DNA from 2 places in the Sphingomonas sp. 4RDLI-65 genome. Region 2 is predicted to be linked to the other one. Evidence: riboswitches for the same ligand, from Rfam matches in the RefSeq annotation. Region 2 holds a riboswitch; the other holds the start of a gene.

Region 1 (4,167 bases), on a different contig from region 2:
GCACCGACTCCTACGCCGACCCCGGCAGCGGCGCTCAACGATGCCGATGTGCTCAACGTCGCACTGAACCTCGAATATCTCGAGGCGCAGTTCTACGCGTTCGCGGCATTCGGCGTCGGCCTGAACGCCAGCCTGTTGACCGGCATCGGTACGCAGGGTGCGGTCACCGGCGGTGCACAGGTGCCGTTCCAGGACACCGTCGTCCGTGAATATGCGCGCGAAATCGCGATCGACGAAATCGCACACGTCGCCTTTCTGCGCTCGGCCCTCGGCACCGCCGCCGTCGCCCAGCCCGCGATCGACATCTCGGTCGGCACGGCAGCCGCGCCGGGTGCGTTCACCGCGGCCGCCCGCGCAGCCGGTGTCATCGGTGCAACGGGTGTGTTCAACCCCTATGCCGACGACAACAGCTTCCTGCTCGGCGCGTACATCTTCGAGGACGTCGGCGTCTCGGCCTACAAGGGCGCAGCACCGCTGATCGCCAACAAGACCTATCTCGAGGCGGCCGCCGGCATCCTCGCGGCAGAGGCGTATCACGCAGGGCTCATCCGCACGATCCTGTACCGCAAGGGGCTGCAGACGCCGAACCCGATCCCGTCGCTGATTACCGCCGCCAACCAGATCAGCAACGCACGCGACAGCCTCGACGGCACCGTCGACAATGCGACGACGGGTGTGATCGGCGACGACGATCAGGGCATCACCGGGTCGGATCCGACGATCTCGAACATCGTGCCCACCGATGCCAACGGCCTGGCGTACAGCCGCTCGGTCGCTCAGGTGCACAACATCGTCTACCTGACCAACACCGCAAAGATCGGCGGGGGCTTCTTCCCTAACGGGACCAACAACCGCCTCGATTCACTGCGGACCAGCGGCGCCAACGCGTGATCGCAGCCACCGACTAAATCAGAAACCTCGGATCGCGGCGCATTCAGGAGCGCCGCGATCCTCGTTTGGGGAACGACCATGAAAAACTTCACGACGCTCACCATGCTCGCCGGCCTCGCCACCGCGGGCATTTTTGCCGTTCCCGCCGCCGCGCAGGAAGTGACCGAGGATCGTCCGTTCTCGGGCGTCTACATCGGTGCGGCCGGCGGCTACGACGTGCAGCCCAACGACGTCGGCTCGTCGATCCTGTTCGATCGCAACGGCGATGGCAATTTCAACGAGAACGTCAACACGATCACCGGCGCCAACGCCTTCTCGCCGGGCTTCTGCAACGGCTCCGCGCGCACCGGCGCCGCGGCCTATGGCTGCCGCAACGACGATGACGGCTGGGCCTATTACGGCCGCGCCGGCTTCGACGCACAGCGCGGCAACATCGTCGTCGGCGTCGTCGGCGAATTCGGCAAGACCGACATCACCGACAGCACCTCCGGCTTCTCGACCACCCCCGCCAGCTACACGATGGCGCGCAAGGTCGACTGGGAAGCCTCGGTCCGCGGCCGCGCCGGCTATGCGGTCAACACGACGCTGTTCTACGGCACGTTCGGCGCCGGCTATGCCAAGATCGACAATCTGTTCTTCACCACCAACACCGCCAACGCGTTCGCGGCGACCGGCTCGAAGAACCAGTGGGGCATCCTCGGCGGCGGCGGCATCGAACAGAAGCTGACCAAGAACATCTCGATCGGCATGGAATACATGTTCCACCAATATCAGGACAACGACGCCCGCGTCCGCGTCACCGCCGGGCAGACGCTCGCGGGCAGCCCGGTATTGCTCGCCAACAACCCCTTCCTGATCGCCCCCAACACCAGCGGCACCAGCTTCCGCCGCAGCGACGACTATCTGCGCTGGCACAGCCTGCGCGGGACGGTGTCGTTTAGATTCTGAGGTAGAAGCGCCTTCCACCTCCCGTTCGCCCCGAGCGAAGTCGAAGGGTAAGTCCCAAACCCAGGTGCTTCGACTACGCTCAGCACGAACGGGCGAGGGGATGCGATCACTTATACACGTCGAAAAGGCCGCTGCCCCAAACCGGGGGCAGCGGCCTTTTTAGCTTCCGAAAGCGTGCGCTCACCGTCAGAAACCCACCACCCGCGCTACCACCACCCCGGCGAAGGCCGGGGCCCAATTGGCAAGGTGGATATAACGAAGCACATCGCGTCGTTATCGCCGTCCCCCAATTGGGCCCCGGCCTTCGCCGGGGTGAAGCCTTATCGAGCGTGCAATAATCACTGCCCTCGCTCTCAACGACCGCCAAATTTCCCATTGCACCCGACCCCAAGCCGCCTATGCTCACCCCACCCCGGGGGAGCGCTTATCCGCGCTTGAGAGGAAGGCAGGAGCCTTCGACCCGCTGAACCTGATCCGGTTGATACCGGCGGAGGGAGGGAGCGGTCGCCACAGAACCGCAATCCTTGCTCCGAGACCTTTAGGAGCAAGCGCATGGCCGACATCGAAGCACGCACCCCGACAGCAGATATCGGCGTAACCACCGGCCCGATCCGAGGCTCCCGGAAAATCCACGTAGCGGTCCCCTCCAGCCCCGACGTCCGCGTCGCCATGCGAGAGATCGTCCTCGACCCGTCGTGCAGCGAGCCCCCCCTGCGCGTCTACGACACCAGCGGCCCCTACACCGACCCACGCGCGACGATCGACATCAACGCCGGCCTCCCCCAACTCCGCCGCGCCTGGATCGAAGCAAGAGGCGACGTAGAATCCTACGAAGCCCGAGAACTCCGCCCCGAAGACAACGGCCAGCTCGGCCCGGACCGCTCCGGCGGCGTCCCCCAGTTCCCCGCCACCATCAAGCGCCCCCTCCGCGCCAAACCCGGCCACAACGTCAGCCAGATGCACTACGCCCGCCGCGGCATCATCACCCCCGAAATGGAATACGTCGCCACCCGAGAAAACCTCGGCCGCGCCATGCTCAAAGACTACAAGCGCGATGGCGAAAGCTTCGGTGCCCAGATCCCCGACTTCGTAACCCCGGAATTCGTCCGCGACGAGATCGCCCGCGGCCGCGCGATCATCCCCAACAACATCAACCACCCCGAATCCGAACCGATGGCGATCGGCCGCAACTTCCTGGTCAAGATCAACGCCAACATCGGCAACAGCGCGGTCGCCAGTAACGTCGCCGCCGAAGTCGACAAGCTCGTCTGGTCGATCCGCTGGGGCGCCGACACGGTGATGGACCTCAGCACCGGCCGCAACATCCACGACACCCGCGAATGGATCCTCCGCAACTCGCCGGTCCCGATCGGCACCGTCCCCATCTACCAGGCGCTCGAAAAGGTCGGCGGCGTCGCCGAAGACCTCACCTGGGAGATCTTCCGCGACACGCTGATCGAACAGGCCGAGCAGGGCGTCGATTACTTTACGATCCACGCCGGCGTCCGCCTCGCCTACATCCCGATGACCGCGAAACGCGTCACCGGCATCGTCTCGCGCGGCGGCTCGATCATGGCGAAATGGTGCCTCAGCCACCACAAGGAGAGCTTCCTCTACGAGCGCTTCGACGAGATCACCGAGATCATGAAGGCGTACGACATCGCCTACAGCCTCGGCGACGGCCTGCGCCCCGGCAGCATCGCCGACGCCAACGACGAAGCCCAGTTCAGCGAACTCTACACGCTAGGCGAACTTACGCATCGAGCATGGAAGAGCGACGTCCAGGTCATGATCGAAGGCCCCGGCCACGTGCCCATGCACAAGATCAAGGAGAACATGGACAAGCAACTCGAAGTGTGTGGAGAGGCACCTTTCTACACGCTAGGGCCGCTCACCACCGACATAGCCCCCGGCTACGACCACATCACCAGCGGCATCGGCGCCGCGATGATCGGCTGGTACGGCACCGCAATGCTCTGCTACGTCACGCCGAAAGAGCATCTAGGCCTCCCCGACCGCGACGACGTAAAGGTCGGCGTCGTAACCTACAAACTAGCCGCCCACGCCGCCGACCTCGCCAAAGGCCACCCCGCCGCCCAGATGCGCGACGACGCCCTGTCCCGCGCAAGGTTCGAGTTCCGCTGGAGAGACCAGTTCAACCTCTCCCTCGACCCGGACACGGCCGAACAATACCACGACCAGACGTTGCCAGCGGAGGGTGCCAAGACCGCCCACTTCTGCTCGATGTGCGGCCCAAAATTCTGCTCGATGAAGATCACGCAGGAGGTGCGAAATTTCGCGGCCAAGCAGAACAGCCCGGCTGACACG
Region 2 (4,167 bases):
CATGTCGAGATTGGCGGACAGGTCTTCAACGACGTCGCGTGGAGCTATCCCAATCCCACGCCAGCGTTCGCGATCCTGCGCAATCACGTCGCCTTCTACGCGGCCCCGTTCGATCTGTGCACGGTCGACGGCGAGCGCGTCCGCCCACAGCCGGGCGGCTTTTACGGCGGGTGGATCACCTCAGACCTCGCCGGCCCGTTCAAGGGCATACCGGGCAGCATGGGATGGTGACCGCCATGCTGCCACCCGGCCTGTCCGACTGGCGTGAGGCGCCGCGCGTCCGCGCCATGAACGAGATGCTGCTGGCGTCGGACGCACGATACGTGCTGTGCTGGCTCCAGCAGGCGTTGCGCGCACGGGACAATCCGGTGATCGATGCCGCCGTCCGGCTCGGCAATGCGCTCGGCGTGCCGGTGCTCGTCTATCACGGCGTGCGCGAGGACTATCCCTACGCGTCGGACCGGCTGCATCATTTCATCCTTGGCGCGAGCCGGGACGTCGCCATCGGCTGCCGCGAGCGTGGGCTCGCCTGCGTCCAGCACGTCGATCGTGAAGGCCGCCGCGAAAAGGGCCTCGTCTACCGCCTATGTGCCGACGCCGCGGCGCTTGTCGTGGAGGATCAGCCGACCTTCGTCGCGCGCTGGCAGGTCGATCGCGTGGCGGCGCAGATCGCCGTGCCCGTCTACGCGGTCACTGCGGCGTGCTTGGTCCCGCCCGCGGTGCTCGGCGACGATGTGAGCAGCCGGTCGGCGTTCCTGCGGCGCCATGAGCCGGCGCGTGCGGACTGGACGGACTCGCAGGACGAGGCGACCGAACTCGCACCCTTCGATGGCGCGCTGCCGTTCACACCCGATCGGCTTGAAGACATCGACCTGGATGCACTGGTCGCCGGTCTGGCCATCGACCACAGCCTTCCGGTGAGCCCAGCCTTTCCTGCGGGTCGCGCGGCCGCCGAGGCCCGCCTGCTCCGCCTGACCCAGGATGTGCTGCCCAGCTACGCCACTGCCCGCAACGACGCGATGCGCCCGGAAGGCGCCAGCGGTCTCTCCGCCTACCTCCATTTCGGCATATTGGGTCCGCGCGAGGTCATGCGGGCCGTAAATGCCGCCCCGGCGGGCGCCAAGCACACGATGAAATTCGCCGACGAACTACTCGGCTGGCGCGAATGGTTCCACTACCAAGCCCGCGCGCTCAATACACCCGAGACTTACGATCGCGTAGCAGCATGGGCGCGCAACACACTGGCAGACCATGCGAACGATCCAAGGCCGGACGTGGAAGATTTGTCGGCATTGTTGCGCGGCGAGACCCGCGACGAAACCTGGAACGCCTGCCAGCGTCAGTTCGTCCGCTTCGGCTGGATGCACAACAATCTGCGGATGTACTGGGCTAAGCGCCTGATCGCGATGACCCCCGATCCCGAGACGGCATGGGCGACGGCGTGTTACCTGAACGACCGGCTGAGCCTCGACGGTCGCGATCCGTCGACCTACGGCAACATCGCCGCGATGTTTGGCGGCGCGCCCGGCGATCGCGAGCGTCCTGTCTACGGCCGTGTCGCCACCCGCGGCGATGGCTCTACCCGAGGCCGCGACGGCGGTGCCGAGTGGCTCGCCGCCGCTGCATCGCGGCAGGGACCGGCCATCGCGATACCCGCCGATCTGCCCCGCGACCGGTATCTCAAACCCGGCAAGGCTCGTTGAAGCGCCGCCACGAGCTGCCTTCAAGCCGCGTCTGCCACGAGGTCCAGATTATCCACCGATAGCTGTTTCCACGCGCCGTCCGATAGCCTAGACGGCGCGGATCCCCGGGGGGCCGCTTATGCGCGGCTGAGAGGTGGGCTGCAGCCCATGACCCGCTGAACCTGATCCGGCTGAAACCGGCGTAGGGAGGGTTGGCGGCACGTCCGTCGTCCCTCCGTGTGGAGTGGACCTGAGACGATGCCGGCTGTGATTTCGTGCGACAAGATGATGGTTCGGTGCAGCGCACTGGCGCTGGCCGCGGGGCTGCTGGCAGTCCCCGCTGCCGCGTGGGCGCAACAAGTGACCGCAGACCCGGCGGATATCCGCGTGATCGGGCACCGCGATCCCGAGGGGCTGTTGCCCGATCAGACCGATCCCAAGGCCGTAAGCGCGATTTCCGCCGACTTCATCGTCAAGCAGGCACCGACGCTCAACGCGTTTCAGCTCGTGAACCTGTTGCCGGGCGCGAACGTCGCGTCAAGCGATCCCTACGGCCTGTCGACGAGCTCGAGCCTGACGTTGCGCGGGCTGGGACAGGACCAGATCGGCGTCTTGCTCGAGGGGTCGCCGCAGAACGACATCGGCTATTATTACGCCTATCCGTCGCAGTTCGCCGATGCCGAGAACGTGAAGCAGATCGCGTTGGCGCAAGGCTCGGTCGACATCGATTCGCCGACGGTCGGCGGGGCAGGCGGGCTCCTGTCGCTGACGCTCGACGATCCCAAGGCGACGCGGCAGGGCCTCGTCGATCTCTCGCTCGGCTCGTATGATCTGCGGCGCGTGTTCGTTCGGGTCGATACGGGCACGATCGGGAATACGGGCCTCAAAGCGTTCGTGTCCTATTCGAACACCCGCGCGGACAATTGGCGCGGCGCAGGCTATGATACGCGCCAGCACGTCGACGCCAAGCTGCTGCGCGAATGGGGTAACGGCAACCGCGCCAGCCTGGCGCTGTCGTACAATGACGGGAATACGTCGGCCTATCCCAGCCCGACGCTCGCCGACTGGCAAGCGCAGGGCCGCGGGTTCAACCATGACGCGCGCTATACCGCGGGGAACACCAATTACTGGCGGCTCTACCGCGCGCCGTTCCGCAACCTCTACGCCTCGGCGCCGGTGCATGTGACGCTGAACGACCGCCTGACGCTCGACAGCACGACTTACCTCCAGTTCGGCTATGGCAATTCGCCCTACGGCACCGAACTCGCCACCACCGGCAATTTCCTCGGGAGCGAGGAACTGGCGCAGCCGATCGCGCTGCCCGGCGCGGTCGACGGCGTCGCGACGGTGCTTGGCAATTACACCGGCGACCAGATGCGTACCGGCAATGTCAGCAAGCTGACGCTGCAGGCGGGCATACACCGGATCACCGCGGGCCTGTGGTTCGACTATGGTACGGACCGGGTCGCCCAGACCTACACCGCAGTCGACGCCGACGGCGACCCGACCGACCGGTGGGGATATCGCAGCAAGGCGATCCGAACCGCCGATGGCCGCCTGCTCGCCTATGAGAACCAGCGGACCGTCACGGTGACGAAGGCCTTCTTCCTGGCCGACAGCATCGCGCTTGGGCCGCGCCTGACGGTCGATGCAGGCTTCAAGGGCGTCAACCTGCTCCGCAACGGTCGCAACTATCTGCCCGGGCCGCAGACCCGCGTCCGCAAGGACAGCTTTGCCGCCTTGCCACGCGCCGCCATCCATTATGCGCTGGATGATCGCCAGCAGATATTCGCCAACGTCACGACCAATTTCCGCACGCCCAACGAATTCACGCTCTACGACAGCTACGCGGGCGGCGTGGTGTCGACGCGCGGCACGGACGCGCTGAAGAACGAATATTCGGTCTCGCAGGAACTGGGCTATCGCTATATCGGCCCAAGCCTGTCGTTATCGGCGACTGGTTTCCACTATAAATTCCGCAACCGGCAGCTGGCGACAGTGGTCGACGTCGGCGGCGCGCAGGTCAATTCGACGCTGAACGCCGGCGGGCAGACCAGCTGGGGCGTCGATGCGGAGATCGATTATCGCCCGGCAAAGGGTGTCAGCGTCTATGTCTCCGGCGAATATCTGCGCGCGCGGATCGACGACGATCTACCGGTTGGCGGAGACTATCTGCCGACCCGCGGCAAGCGGGCTGTGTCGAGCCCGACCGTGCAGATCGGCGGTGGCGGCACCTATGACGACGGGCGCCTGTTCGGCAGCATCGCCGGCAAATATGTCGGCCGCCAATATGCGACGTTCATGAACGACGAGAGCATCAAGGGTTATGCGACGCTCGACCTGTCGGTCGGCCTGCACCTGGCCGACTGGATCGACGGCAAGCGCACCGATCTGCGCATCAACGCGATCAACGTGACCGACCCGCACGTCCTGGCCGGCGTCCAGTCGGTCAGTACCAACGCCCGCGATGTCGTCGGGCGCGGCG

Evidence for each region. Region 2 has a riboswitch for thiamine pyrophosphate ahead of VH567_RS09035 (TonB-dependent receptor). Riboswitches for the same ligand answer to the same signal wherever they lie in the genome.
Region 1: another riboswitch for thiamine pyrophosphate. It lies ahead of thiC (phosphomethylpyrimidine synthase ThiC); the one in region 2 lies ahead of VH567_RS09035 (TonB-dependent receptor).

Annotation. Positions count from the first base shown of each region.
Region 1 covers NZ_JBCEBT010000002.1:346,057-350,223, forward strand. Annotated here, with positions in the region: gene VH567_RS06595 (ferritin-like domain-containing protein) at 1-891, shown strand, start outside; gene VH567_RS06600 (outer membrane protein) at 970-1,839, shown strand; TPP riboswitch at 2,243-2,352, shown strand; gene thiC (phosphomethylpyrimidine synthase ThiC) at 2,392-4,167, shown strand, end outside.
Region 2 covers NZ_JBCEBT010000003.1:138,494-142,660, forward strand. Annotated here, with positions in the region: gene VH567_RS09025 (DUF427 domain-containing protein) at 1-231, shown strand, start outside; gene VH567_RS09030 (deoxyribodipyrimidine photo-lyase) at 225-1,703, shown strand; TPP riboswitch at 1,799-1,908, shown strand; gene VH567_RS09035 (TonB-dependent receptor) at 1,941-4,167, shown strand, end outside.